DNA from 2 places in the Sorangium sp. So ce327 genome. Region 2 is predicted to be linked to the other one. Evidence: riboswitches for the same ligand, from Rfam matches in the RefSeq annotation. Region 2 holds a riboswitch; the other holds the start of a gene.
What was found. Region 2 has a riboswitch for cobalamin ahead of WME95_RS05105 (TonB-dependent receptor). Riboswitches for the same ligand answer to the same signal wherever they lie in the genome.
Positions count from the first base shown of each region.

Region 1: linked by a shared signal. The riboswitch ahead of WME95_RS21870 (TonB-dependent receptor) and the one ahead of WME95_RS05105 (TonB-dependent receptor) in region 2 are both predicted to bind cobalamin.

Region 1 is NZ_CP150330.1:5,818,761-5,825,971, forward strand. Features, by position in the region: gene WME95_RS21860 (ribonucleotide-diphosphate reductase subunit beta) at 1-411, shown strand, start outside; gene WME95_RS21865 (hypothetical protein) at 446-1,678, opposite strand; gene WME95_RS21870 (TonB-dependent receptor) at 1,672-3,750, opposite strand; cobalamin riboswitch at 3,909-4,135, opposite strand; gene dhbC (isochorismate synthase DhbC) at 4,378-5,646, shown strand; gene WME95_RS21880 ((2,3-dihydroxybenzoyl)adenylate synthase) at 5,643-7,211, shown strand, end outside.
Region 2 is NZ_CP150330.1:1,382,013-1,389,223, forward strand. Features, by position in the region: gene WME95_RS05095 (hypothetical protein) at 1-23, opposite strand, end outside; gene typA (translational GTPase TypA) at 111-1,997, opposite strand; cobalamin riboswitch at 2,148-2,355, shown strand; gene WME95_RS05105 (TonB-dependent receptor) at 2,596-4,797, shown strand; gene WME95_RS05110 (hypothetical protein) at 4,811-5,305, opposite strand; gene WME95_RS05115 (hybrid sensor histidine kinase/response regulator) at 5,761-7,211, shown strand, end outside.

The DNA.
Region 1 (7,211 bases), 4.4 Mb from region 2:
CTCGCCGCGGGGACGAGCTGGGTCTTCCGCGACGAGAGCGCGCACATGCGCTTCGCCTTCGAGGTCGTGAACACGGCGCGGCGCGAGGAGCCCGAGCTCTTCGACGCCGGCCTCTCGCGGTCGATCCTCGACATGATGGATGAGGCGATCGCCTGCGAGGCCCGGTTCGCCGAGGATCTCCTCGGCGCCGGCGTGGCGGGCATGTCGGCGCGCGACGTGCGCAGCTACCTGGAGTTCTGCGCCGACCAGCGGCTCGCCACGCTCGGCATGCCGAAGCGCTACGGGGCGAAGAACCCGTTCTCGTTCATGGATCTGCAAGACGTCCAGGAGGTCACGAACTTCTTCGAGCGCCGCGTCTCCGCGTACCAGGTCGGCGTCTCCGGGGAGGTCGTCCTCGACGCCGCGTTCTGACGCCGATCGACCGACGTACCGCCCGCAGGGCCGATCAGAGCCCGCCGATCCCTCGCGGCGGGAGCCCGATCTCGGTGTCGACGGTCGCGTCCTCCAGCGGCTCGAGCGCGCCGCTCGCCGCCACCTTCCAGCGCCGGAGCTTGCTCCGCTCCGCGTCGCTCAGCAGGCAGACATCGCCGCAGCCGGGCGAGCAGTGGACGCCGCCGAAGGCGTAGGACTGGGTCGCCTGGGCGAGCGTCGTGACCTCGCCCGTGGTGATGCTCACGGAGAAGGCGCGGTCCCCGGCGGACGCGCTGCCCGCGTAGGCCGTCCCGAGGAGCACGTCCTCGGAGGCGAACGCGAGCGTGGGCTGGACCGCTGCGCCGAGCGCCCTGGCCACGCCGAGCCGCTTGATCTCCTCCGGGGGCGAGGTGCGAGCGTCGTAGATCACGACGTCGCTCGTCGCCGGATCGTACTCCATCGCCTCGGCGTCGAAGCGGCTCGAGCAAGCGACCGCCAGCCGCTCTCCCGAGGGCGACACGGCGAGACGCCCGCAGCCGTAGAGCCCCTGCACGTCGACCGTCCATGTGACAGCGGCCTCCGCCGGCGAGACGCCAACGAAGCGCCCTTCACCCACGGTCGAGAGGTCCGCGGCGAGCCGGCCGAGGGCCACGACAACGTCGTCACCGACGCGCGCCATCCCCGACGGGCGCGGCAGGAGCCCCTCTTCCTCCTCCGGCAGGGCGATGCGCCCGACGATGGAGTACTCCTTCGTGTCGACGATCAGGAGATCGCCGCCCTCGTCGAACGGCTCCACGCCCGGGCTCGGGTTGCTCCCGTAGCGCGACACGAGCGCGCGGTCCGCCCCCACCTCGATGTAGTCCTGAGGGTTCGACTCGAACCCCTGCCCGACCGGGAGCTGCGCGAGGACCGCGGCGGTCTCGAGATCCATCCAGGTGATCACGTTCGTGCCGAACCGATCGAGCAGGACCACGCGGCCGGACGGCGGCGCCGCCCTCGGGACGTCGACGTCGCCGGACAGCGCGAGGCTGAGCCCCGGCTTCGCCGCGCCGCTCGACACGAAGGAGGGCGACAGGGTGGTCCCGTCGAGCTCCGACACAGCGATGTTCGTCGACTGGTAGTCGCTCGTCACGATGACCACGCCGCCCTCACACGCGTCGCCGTCGCCGCCGCCGTGGACGCCGCCCGTCGACGGCGGCGGCGAATCCACGTTGCACCCGAGGATCGGAATCGAGATCGCGAACGCAAACAGACTGATCTTCACCATGTTGACTCCAGTGTGAAAAACACGCTCCGCCCCGGGAGCGGAAACCCGACGACATCCGTGCGCCGCGCGTCCAGGAGGTCCGCGACGCGACCTCTCACCGCGAGGTGCCCGCCGAGCCACCTCGCCTCCGCGTCGAGGTCGAGGGTCGCTTGCTCCGCGATCACGCCGAGCCCGGCGGGATCGGCGTACCGGCTCGACTGGTACACGGCCCGGATCTCGCCCGACGCGCCCGAGAACACGGCGCCGCCCGGGCGCTTCCACTCGGCGTGCAGGCGCGGCGCGACGACGAGGCGCGAGCGGAACGGGAGGAGGTCGTTCCTGGTCGTCCGCCCCGGCGTCGTGTCCCGCGGATCGAGCAGCGTCGCCGCGATCTCGGCGCGGAGGAACGGGGTCACCTCGACCCCGGCCAGCAGCTCCGCGCCCACGACGCGGGCGCGGCCGACGTTGTACGGGCTCACGTAGCCCTGACCGGACTTCTCGTACGCGACGAGCCCGGAGACCGCGCTCCCGAACGCGAACACGTCGAGGAAGGCGCCGCGCAGCACGGCGCCGCGCCCCGTCTGCGCCCGGATCCCGGCCTCGATCGTGGCGCCCGACTCCGGCTCGAGCGCCGCGTTGCCGTGGACGACGCCGGAGACGCCGTACACCTCGCCGAGCGTCGGGACGCGGACGTAGCGGCCCACGGTCGCGAGGAGCCGGAGCCTGTCGCTCCCCGCCTCCACGCCGACCCGCCCGGTCGGGACGAGCACGTCGCAAGGGCGCTCCCGGTCCGCGCCGGTGGCGTGGCACTCCCCGCTCGCGAGGGCGTGCAGCGCGAGCCCCTCGCCGAGGCGCGCCTCCGCGGTGACGGCGCCGCGCGCGAACGAGCGCCGCGACCGCGCGAGCGGGACGTCGTCCGGCGCGCGTGAGATGCCCTCGCGCGCGACCGAGAGCACGGGCCGCACCCGGAGCCGGTCGGCGAAGGAGAGCGTTGCCCCGAGCGTCTGCTCCAGGCGGCGGCCGGCGAGGCGGAGCTCAGGCGTCTGCAGCGCGAGCTCGAAGAGGGGGTCGTGGACCTCCGACCGCGCCTCGATGAACGAGGTGCGCGCCTCGAGCGTGTGCTGCGCCTCTCCGCCGAACGGCACCCGCGCCGCGACGGACGTCAGCGCGCGCCGCGACTCCCCCCGCGCCTCGCGGGACGGCAGGAGCGCGAGCCTCGGCACGCCCTGCTCGCGGCCTGTGCCGTTCGCGATCACGTCGACGATCGCGCCGCCGCCGAGCTCGACGCGCGCGAGCGCCCACGCGTCGATCGTGCGCACGTCGGCGTTCTGCCGGCGCTCCACGGTGTCGTCGCTCTCGTCGAAGAGCGTCCCGCCATCGTTGACGAACGTGTAGCGGTTCTCCGCGGCCTCGGCGCTCACCCCGACGATCGCGCTCACCGGGCCCGCGCTGGCGCCGGCGAACGCCCACCCGCGCCGCGCGCCGAGCGAGCCCGCCATGGCGCCCACGCCGGCCGTCGTCCGGGAAGGCCGCCGCGGCTCGAAGAAGATCGCGCCGCCGGGGCCGAGGCGGTCGGCCTCGATGGGCGCGTGGCCGCGGTAGATCTCGATGCGCTCGATGAGCCAGAGGGGCACGAGGGAGAGGTCCGCCGTCCCCACGACGTCGTCGTTCAGGCGGACGCCGGCGAGGTACACCGGCGTCTGCGTGGCGGTCGCCCCCCGGAGGGCCGCTGTCGCCGGCCCGCCGAAGCCGCCCGACTCGATGATGAGGACGCCCGGCTGCGTGCGGAGCACGTCCGCCGCCCCGAGCCCCGCGCCGGTGAGGCGCTCGCGGCCCAGCACCGATCCCGCGACGGACCTGTCCTTGGGCGGCGCGGGCGCGCGCAGGCGATCCCCCTCGACGCGCACCTCCAGCGGGTCTGCACCCGGCGGAGCGGCAGCGGGATCACCCCCCTGCTCGGTCTCCGGCCTGCGCGGATCGTCGGCGCGGGCGGCAGGCGAGGCTGCCACGGCGCTGCAGGCGGCGAGCGAGAGCCAGCACGCCGCGCCGGCGCTCTGGCGCCGACGCGACCGACGATCAGAGGAATCAACCATTCACGCGCCGCCTGCCCGCGTCGACCCAGCGCTGCTCCGGGTGAGCTGAGAGCCGAAGCGAGGGGGCTGGTGACGGGCCACGGCACCGCGCGCGAGCGAGGTGGTCGAGAGCCTGGACGCCTTCCCCTCGAAGGCTCAGGTCAGCGCGCGCCAGAGCACCGGCGCGCGCACCTTCGGCAGGTCTTCGGACTCACGGGCGCTGCGGCCGTCGCCGGTCGCTCTCCTACACATCACCGCTTCCCGGGCTGCTCTGGTGCATGCCCAGTGCTTCTTGGTGATGGTCGTTCCCGTTCACCGCTGCGGGGGCAGTCCCGGATTCTCACCGGGTTCCCTTTTCAGCTCGCCAGGGGATGGCCGGACGAGCACCGATGGCGGGGCGACTCGTCGCACCCGCCACGCAGGATGTCAACGCTGAAGCGAAGGCCCGGAGCGCCCCGTCCGCGAGCCCACCGGCGACGCACACCCGAGACAGAATCGGGAGTCCCTTGACAGTCTTGCACGCGCGTGCCATGAGTTACTTGAAACTGATTTTCTTTATCAGTTGTTAGAGACGAGCGGCCCGAGACCTGACGTCCAGCGCCCGATGACCTGAGCCCACGTGGCTCTCGACGCCCATCGGAGCTGAATGTGACGAGTTCCATCTCGATACCGGCCTCTGTCGGGCTGCCCGCGGTGAACGCAGGGCAGCTGTTGAAGCAATACACCCCTGAGTCGGCGTTCTTCTTCGCGTCGCCGACACGCACGCTCCTCGCGCAGGGCGTACACGACATGATCCTCGAGCCGAACGGCGCGGATCAGGGCGATCGCCTCGCGGACCGCGTCACGAGGGTGCTCGCGTCGGCGTCGAGGGCCGGCGCCGGCCAGGGCTTCCCCATGGTGGTCGGCGCGGTGCCGTTCAACAGCACGTCGCCGGCGCACCTCATCGTGCCGAGGGCGATCCAGAGCGCGGGCCCGCTCAACCCCACGTCGGAATCGCCGCGGTCGCACCTGCCGATCACCATCCAGGAGCTGCGCCAGGTCCCCGAGCCCCGCGACTACGTGCGCGGCGTCGAGACGGCGGTGGGCCTGATGCGGTCCGAGGCGCTGAGCAAGGTGGTCCTCTCCAGGATGCTGGAGATGGTCCTGCGAGAGCCGGTCGATCTCCGCCTCGTCCTCCAGCGCCTCTCGCAGCAGAACCGGAACGGCTACACCTTCGCCGCCAACCTCTCGGATCCCACGGCGGGGCTCTCCAGCTCCGAGCGCGGCGTCTCGACCTCGCGCGCGCGGACGCTCATCGGCGCGAGCCCGGAGCTGCTCCTGTCCCGCTCCGGGCTCCGGGTGATCGCCAATCCGCTCGCCGGCTCCGCGGTCCGCAGCCCCGACCCCGACGAGGACCGCCGGCGGGCGATCGCCCTGCTCGCGTCCGAGAAGGACCGGCACGAGCACGCGATCGTCGTCGACGCCGTCGCCGCCGCGCTCCGGCCGTTCTGCCGGCGCCTGAGCGTCCCCGACGAGCCCTCGCTCACGCAGACCCCGACGCTGTGGCACCTGTCGAGCCGGCTCACCGGGGAGCTGCGCGATCTCTCGATCTCCTCGATGAAGCTGGCCACCGCGCTGCACCCGACCCCCGCCGTGTGCGGATACCCCACGGACCGCGCCCGCGAGGCCATCGGGGCGATCGAGCGGTTCGATCGCGGGTTCTTCACGGGGCTCGTGGGCTGGTCCGACGCGAGCGGCGACGGCGAGTGGGCGGTCGTCATCCGCTGCGCCGACGTCGCCGGCCGGGCGCTCCGCCTCTATGCCGGGGCCGGCATCGTCATCGGCTCGAACGGCGAGCACGAGCTCGCCGAGACCACCGCCAAGCTCGGGACCATGCTGAACGCGCTCGGCCTCAACCAGGCGCCGGAGAGGGCATGATCGCTCCGGAGGAGAGCCGGCAGGCGCCCGCGGAGGCGCGACCGCAGGCGCTCGACGGCTGGACTCCGTGGCCGGCCGAGATGGCCGATCTCTACAGGCGCGCCGGCTACTGGCGCGGCGAGACCTTCGGGCACCTGCTCCGCGAGCGGGCCGCGCGGCACCCGGATCGGATCGCGCTCGTCAGCGGCGATCGCCGGCTGAGCTACGGGGAGCTCGATCGGCGCGCCGATCGCCTCGCCGGGGGCCTGCTGCACCTCGGGCTCCGGCCGGGGGATCGCGTCGTCGTCCAGCTCCCGAACATCGCGGAGTTCTTCGAGGTGTGCTTCGCGCTGTTCCGGCTCGGGGCGCTCCCCGTGCTGGCCCTGCCCGCGCACCGGCGCGCCGAGATCGCGTATTTCTGCGAGCACACCGAGGCGGTCGCGTACGTCATCGCCGACCGGGACGGCGGGTTCGATTACCGCGCGCTGGCGAGCCAGATCCGGCGCGACGTCAGGACCTTGCGGCACGTGCTCGTGGCCGGCGAGCCGGGCGAGCACACAGCGCTCTCCGCCCTGGATCGGGAGCCCGTGGAGCTCCCGGAGCCCGCCGCGGGGGACGTCGCCTTCTTCCAGCTGTCCGGCGGGAGCACCGGCGTACCGAAGCTCATCCCGCGGACGCACGACGACTACCTCTACAGCGTGCGGGCCAGCGCGGAGATCTGCGGGCTCGACGAGGGCAGCGTCTACCTGGCCGTCCTCCCCGTCGCGCACAACTTCACGCTCAGCTCACCCGGGAGCCTGGGCGTGCTCCACGCCGGCGGCCGCGTTGTGCTCTGCCGCCGCCCCAGCCCGGACGAGGCGTTCCCGTGGATCGAGCGGGAGCGGGTCACGCTGACCGCGCTCGTGCCGCCGCTGGCCTCGGTCTGGGTGGAGTCGGCCCGGACGGCGCGGCACGACCTGTCGAGCTTGAAGGTGCTCCAGGTCGGCGGCGCCAGGCTCTCCACGGAGGTCGCGCGCCGCGTGGGGCCGACCCTGGGCTGCAAGGTGCAGCAGGTGTTCGGGATGGCGGAGGGGCTCGTCAACTACACCCGCCTCGACGACCCCGACGCGATCGCGCTCGAGACGCAGGGGCGGCCCATCTCGCCCCACGACGAGGTCCGCGTCGTGGACGACGACGACCGCGACGTCGAGCCCGGGCAGGTCGGTCACCTGCTCACGCGGGGGCCCTACACGATCCGCGGCTATTACAGGGCCGACGCGCACAACGAGAAGGCGTTCACGCGCGACGGCTTCTACCGCACGGGCGATCTCGTGCGGCGGACCCGAGAGGGCTACCTCGTCGTGGAGGGCCGCGCCAAGGATCAGATCAACCGCGGCGGCGAGAAGATCGCGGCCGAGGAGGTCGAGAACCACGTCCTCGCGCATCCGGCGGTGCGCGACGCGGCGCTCGTCGCCATGCCGGACTCGCACCTCGGCGAGCGATCGTGCGCGTTCCTCGTGGCCCGCGGGCAACCGCCGCCGGCGAGGGAGATCAGCGCCTTCCTGCGCGAGCGCGGCGTCGCCCAGTTCAAGGTGCCCGATCGCATC
Region 2 (7,211 bases):
GCGAAGAGCAGCGGCGTTCTCATCAGGGCATCCTATCGCGCGGCAGGTACGGGAGGGGCGCGCGTCGGGCGCGTCGGGCGCGCGTCGGACGTTCCGCGCGCCCCCGCCGCTCACTCCACCGCCTGCGATTGCTCGATCGCGTCCTCGCGGCGCTCCCGGCGGTTGCACGCGAGCACCTTCTTGCGGACGCGCACCGCGTCGGGCGTGACCTCGACGAGCTCGTCGCCGTCGATCCACTCCATCGCCGTCTCGATCGTGAGCAGCCGCGGGCTGGCCAGGAGGACGTTCTCGTCCTTGCCGTGGTTGCGCACGTTCGACAGCTTCTTCTCCTTGATGACGTTGACGTCGGTGTCGTTCGGCCGGTTGTGCTCGCCGATGATCATCCCCTCGTAGACCTCGACGCCGGGGACGATGAAGAACATGCCGCGCGGCTGCAGGTGGTGCAGCGCGTACGGGGTCGCCACGCCGACGCGATCGGCGACGATGGCGCCGGTCGGGCGGCGCATCATCGGGCCGCCCCAGGGCGCCCAGCCGTCGAACATCGTGTTGAGCAGGCCCGTCCCGCGCGTCGCCGTCAGGAACTCGCCGCGGAAGCCGATGAGCCCGCGCGACGGCACCCGGAACTCGAGGCGGGCGCGGCCGAAGCCGGGGTTCGTCATCTTCACCATCCGGCCGCGCCGGGAGCTGAGGCGCTCGGTCACGATGCCGACGTAGGTGTCGGGCACGTCCACGACCACGAGCTCGAGCGGCTCCATCACCTCACCGTCGATCTCGCGCGTCACCACCTCGGGGTTCGAGAGCTGCATCTCGTACCCCTCGCGCCGCATCGTCTCGACCAGGATGGCGAGCTGGAGCTCGCCGCGGCCGAGCACCACGAACGTGTCGGGCACCTCGGTCGGCTCCACCCGGATCGCGAGGTTCTTCATCGCCTCGCGCTCGAGCCGCTCCTTCAGGTGACGGCTCGTCAGGAACTTCGACTGCTTGCTCTTGCCGGCGAACGTCGACGTGTTGACGCCGATCTTCATCTTGATCGTCGGCTCCTCGACGACGATCCGCGGCAGCGCCTCGGGGTGCGCCGGATCCGTGATCGTGTCGCCGATCGTGACCGCGTCGAGCCCGGCGATCGCGATCACCTCGCCCGCGACGGCGCTCTCGACCGCGACGCGCTTCAGCCCCTCGTAGGCGTAGAGCATCTTCACGTAGCCGCGCGACTGGCCGCCCTCGCCGAGGAGCGCGACGTCGGCGCCGGACCGGGCGGTGCCGCGGACCACGCGGCCGACCGCGAGCCGGCCCACGTAGTCGTCGTGGGTCGTGTTGCAGACGATGACCTGGAGCGGACCGTCGGGGTCACCGGAGGGGCCGGGGACCCGCTCGAGGATGGTCTCGAAGAGCGGATCGAGGTCCTTCGCCTCGTGCTCGAGCTCGCGCTTCGCCTGGCCGAACTTCGCGATCGCGTAGAGCGTCGAGAAGTCCATCTGCGCGTCGCTCGCCTCGAGGTCGCAGAAGAGGTCGAACACCTCGGAGAGCACCTCGTGGGCGCGCGCGTCGCTCCGGTCGATCTTGTTGATGACCACGATGACCGGGAAGCCGCGCTGGAGGCACTTCGAGAGCACGAAGCGCGTCTGCGGCAGCGGGCCCTCGGCGGCGTCGACGAGGAGGAGCGCCCCGTCGGCCATCATGAGCGTGCGCTCGACCTCGCCGCCGAAGTCGGAGTGGCCGGGCGTGTCGACGATGTTGATCTTGACCCCGCGGTACCGGATGCTCGTGTTCTTCGCGAGGATGGTGATGCCGCGCTCCCGCTCGAGGTCGTTCGAGTCCATGACCCGCTCGGCCACGACCTCGTTCTCTCGGAAGGCGCCCGACTGGCGGAGCATGTGATCGACGAGGGTCGTCTTCCCGTGGTCGACGTGGGCGACGATGGCGATGTTGCGGAGATCGTTACGGGGCATATACGGCGGCGGCCGTGTAGCACGCGACCCACGGAGGAGCGAGCCCATCCTCGCTAGAGCCCGAACGTTCGGCCTGCACGGCAGGCGCGCGTCGAGGCGCTCGGATGGAGAGCGCGAGGCGCGCGCATGGCGCGAGAGCGGCGCGCGTCGAGCGGGCGAGCCGAGCGGTAGCGATTGACAGCCGAAGGCGCGCGGTCCTAGGGTGCGCGCCGTGCTGGTGCCCGGGCGTTCGCCTGGGCCGAAGAGGGAACCCGGTGAAATTCCGGGGCTGCCCCGCAGCGGTAAGCGAGAACGACCTCCACCCCATGCACTGGCCCGCCGAGGGCTGGGAAGCGGTGGACAGTAGGGAGCCGGTCAGACCGGAGCGCTCGCGAGCCCGAAGACCTGCCAGCGCCCGGCGGCGGGAGACATCCGGCGCCGGTTCGACCTGGGAGCCTCGAGGGAGGCGGTGAGGTCCGAGCCGGTGCAGCTCCACCTCTCTGCGCACGTCCCGGATACCGAACCGCCCCCGCGTCGCCTTCCGGTCGCCCGCGGGGGCGAGAGGTCGGTCCAGCGCACCGTGCGATGGCCAGCCATTTCGTCCTCGCGGAGCTCGACGCGAGCGGCCCGACGCCGCTCCGCGCGATTGCGGCGAAGGAGGACACGAATGCTGCGCGAGACGGTCACGACGAGCCACGGGCACCGCCATCCATTTCATCTGCTCGCCGCGTTATCCATGGTGCTGGCCGCCGCGCGGCCAGCGCGCGCCGAGGGCGACACCCCCGATGCGCCCGCTGCCCCGCCGGAGGCCGCCGCCGCAGCGCCCACCGGCGAGGCCGCACCCGCGGTCGACGCCGCGATCGAGGTGACGATCCAGGCGGAGAAGCCGGGCAGCGAGGCCGCGTCGCGCGTCTCCGTCGGACACCGGGAGCTCGAGCTCAGGCCGAGGCTCCGGCCGGGCGACCTCCTCGAGTCGGTCCCCGGGCTCTTCGCCGTGCAGCACGCGGGCGGGGGCAAGGCGAACCAGTACTTCCTCCGCGGATTCGACGCGGATCATGGGACCGACGTCGCCTTCTTCGTCGACGGCGTGCCCGTCAACATGGTCAGCCACGGCCACGGGCACGGCTTCACCGATCTCTACTTCATGATCCCGGAGCTCGTGACAGGGCTCGACGGCTACAAGGGGCCTTATTACGCGAGCATCGGCGACTTCGGTACGGCGGGCGCCGTCAACCTGCGCTTCGCCGAGAAGCTCGAGGAGAGCTACGCGCAGGTCAGCCTGGGGCAGTACGGCATCCAGCGCGGCCTCGTCATCGCCTCGCCGGATCTCGGCGACACGTGGCGCGCGGTGGCCGCGGCGGAGATCTACCGGAACGACGGGCCGTTCCTGAGCCCGGAGCGGCTCAAGCGCTTCAACGTGGTCCTGCGGGCCACGCACGATCTGGGCAACACCGGGAAGGTCCAGATGACCTGGATGTCCTATGGATCGACCTGGCACGGCTCCGGCCAGATCCCCGCGCGCGCCGTGTGCGGCGAGGGCGAGCAGGGCGGGTTGAACCCGCCCCCCTCGGCGTTCGGACAGCCGTGCATCGACCATTTCGGCGCCGTGGATCCGACCGAGGGCGGCGCGACCGAGCGGCACATGGCGTCCGTCGCGTACTCGACGGCGTGGCGGGACGCCGATCTGAGCGCGCTGGCCTACCTCGTCCGGTACCGCTTCACGCTGTACTCGAACTTCACGTTCTTCAGCGAGGACCCCGTCCACGGCGACCAGATCGAGCAGAACGACGACCGCGCCGTCGGCGGCGCCGATCTCCGGTTCCGCAGGCAATACGAGATCGGCGGGGCGAGGTTCACGACCTCGCTGGGGGCGCAGATCCGCGCGGACGCGATCGACAAGTCCCTCCACCACGACGAGGCGCGCGAGCGGATCGAGGAGAAGAGCAGGACCCACGTCGATGAGAGCCAGATCGGCGTCTACGTCGAGCAGGACGCCCGGCTCCGGCGCTGGCTCCGCGTCGTGCTCGGGGCGCGCGCGCAGTGGATCGACGTCAACGTGGACGACCCGGGCGAGGACCTCGAGGCGGCGGGGAACAGGTCGAGCGGCGCCCGGGGACAGATGCAGCTGCTCCCGAAGCTCACGGCGATCGTGTCGCCCGTCGAGGGGGTCGATCTCTTCGCCCACTTCGGACGGGGCTTCCACTCGAACGACGCGCAGGGCGCGGTGCTGGGGGAGGGGGCGGCGACGCTGATCACGCCCGCGACGGGCTACGAGGTCGGCCTGCGGGTCGCGCCCCTGCGCGGGCTGTCGCTGAACGGGGCTGCGTTCCTGCTCGACCTGGACTCGGAGCTGGTCTGGAGCGGCGACGCGGGCGCGACCGAGGCGTCGGGGCAGACGCGGCGCTACGGGATCGAGATCGGCGGGCGCTACCGGCTCCGGAGCTGGCTCTTCGCGGACGTGGACGCGACCTTCACCCGCGCGCGCTTCCGCGAGAACGCCGGCAACGCGAGCGCGGTCGCCCTCGCGCCGACCCGGACGCTGACCGCGGGCGTCGGCGTCCGCCCGACGTTCGGCGCGTTCACGCCGTTCGCCGCGCTGCGGGTCAAGGCGATCGGCGCTCGGCCCGCGACCGAGGACGAGTCGCTCACCGCCGAGGGGTTCACGGTCGTCGACGCCAACGCCGGGCTGCGGTGGAAGAACGTCGAGGTGGCCGTGGACATCCAGAACCTCTTCGACACGACGTGGCGCGAGGTCCAGTTCGCGAGCGCGTCGCGGCTGCAGTACGAGCCGGCCCCGGTCACCGGGATCCACTACTCGCCGGGGTGGCCGTTCACCGCGATCGGGCGGGCGACGCTTTACTGGGAGTAGACGCCGCGCCGGCTCATGTCCGGCGGAGGTCCTCGCGCAGCGCGTCGAGCGATGCCCGGAACGCGGCTTCGCTCACGGCGGCGCCCGTCACCGCGGGCAGGAGCTCCGCGAACATCTGCCAGGCTTCCCCGATGTCACATACCCTGTGCGGATAACGCTGGCGGGCAATGAGCGTGAGCCCTGTCACGACGCTGCGAACCATCGCCGCCTGGAACCCCGAGCCCTCGAAGACGACCGCTGAGCACCTGATGGTTGCGCTCGCCTCCGCGAGGAAGCTCGCGATCGCCCTGCGCGCGGGCGCCGATGGCAACGACGCCTCGCTCTCGACGAGGGTGAGCAGCCCTATGCCGCGCGGGTGCTTCTTCGCGAAGTCCGCGCACGCATCCCTCAGGTGGCGCGCGCCGTCCTCGGTCGTCTCGCGGCGCCAGATGACACAGAAGATCTGGTGCCAGGAAGCCAGGATGTAGTCCGGTTGTCTGGTGACCAGGTGCCAGGGTTCAGGATGCATGATCGTGCTCGTTCTGGAGCGGGCGCACCGGAGATGCTCGCGGGGGCCTCAGGGTACACCGGCCAGGGTACACCGGCGTTTCTTCGCCCGCGACACGCGCGCACGCCAACTCGCGCGTGGGCCACCGGGCGTCGGCAACGGATCGGCGCCGCGCGCCCTCGGAGCTGATGGGCAAGACAACCCCGGTGCCCTCGAGGTCGGGTGGCTCGCACTGGACACGTTCGATGGCTCCACAATCGATGAGTCCGTCTTGATACCCTCGAACCGCTCCAGCGGCTGGCGGTGGCCCTGCGCGGCCGCCGGCGGGCGCTCTCGACGCGGGCTCATGGGGCCATTGCTGTGCTCGTCACTCGCCGCTGCCGGCCGACACGACGACGGCTCGCGGACGCGGAGAGCAGGACAGGAAGGGAGAGCATGGCGTGGCGAACGTGTACCCATGCTGTAGGCTGTGCCGCATGGATCCGACGGGGCTCGGCGCCGATCTGCAATTCCGCATGCTGGTCGAAGGGGTGAAGGACTACGCCATCTTCATGCTGGACACCGAGGGGCGCGTGACCACGTGGAACGCCGGCGCCGAGCAGATCAAAGGATACTCCGCGCAAGAGGTGATCGGCTCGCACTTCTCGCGCTTCTATCCGGCCGAGGCGATCGAGCGGAAGTGGCCACAGACAGAGCTCGCCGAAGCGCGGCGCGTGGGCCGCTTCGAGGACGAAGGCTGGCGCGTGCGCAAGGACGGCTCGATGTTCTGGGCGAACGTCATCATCACGGCCCTCCACGGCCCCGACGGCGAGCTGCGCGGCTTCTCCAAGATCACGCGCGACCTGAGCGAGCGCAAGCGCCAGGAAGAGTCGCTGCGGCAGAGCGAGGAGCGCTTCCGCGCGCTGGTCGAAGGCGTGAAGGATTACGCCATCTTCATGCTCGACCCCGACGGCAGGGTGGCCACGTGGAACGCCGGCGCCGAGCGGATCAAGGGATACTCCGCGCAAGAGGTGATCGGCACGCACTTCTCGCGCTTCTATCCGGCCGAGGCGATCGCGCGCGGCCGCCCAGAGACGGTGCTCGCCGCCGCGCGGCGCGAAGGCAGCTTCGAGGACGAAGGCTGGCGCGTGCGCAAGGACGGGTCGTCGTTCTGGGCGAGCGTCCTCGTCACGGCCATCTACGGCCCGAGCGGCGAGCTGCGCGGCTTCTCCAAGATCACGCGCGACCTGAGCGAGCGCAAGCGCCTGGAGCAGATGGAGTCCAACGCGCGCCAGATGGAGGAATTCGTGGCGATGCTGGCGCACGAGCTGCGCAATCCGCTGGCGCCGATCGCCAACGCGACCAGCGTCCTCAAGCTCGAAGGGAAGGACAACGCCCAGGTCGTCTGGGCAGCCGGCCTGATGGAACGGCAGCTCGGCCAGCTCGTGCGGCTCGTCGACGACCTGCTCGACGTGAGCCGCATCACGCGCGGCAAGATCGCCCTGGAGTCCAAGCGGATCGATCTCGCCGACGTGGTGACGCGCGCGGCGGAAGCGTCCCGGACCTGGATCGACGCGCGCGAGCAGACCCTGGAGCTGCAGCTGCCCGAAGGGCCGCTCGCCGTCGTTTCGGGCGACCTGGCGCGGCTCACGCAGGTGGCGAGCAACCTTCTGCACAACGCGGCGAAGTTCACGCCGCCGCGCGGCTCGATCCGGGTCACGGTGGAGGCGGACGACGCGCACGCGATCCTCCGTATCCGCGACAGCGGCGCGGGGATATCGTCCGAGCTGCTGCCGCAGGTGTTCGACCTGTTCACGCAGGGGGATCGCGGCCTCGATCGCGTCGAGGGCGGGCTGGGCCTCGGATTGACGATCGTGCGCCGGCTGGTCGAGCTGCACGGCGGGACGGTCCAGGCGCTCAGCGAGGGGCCCGGCCGCGGCAGCGAGTT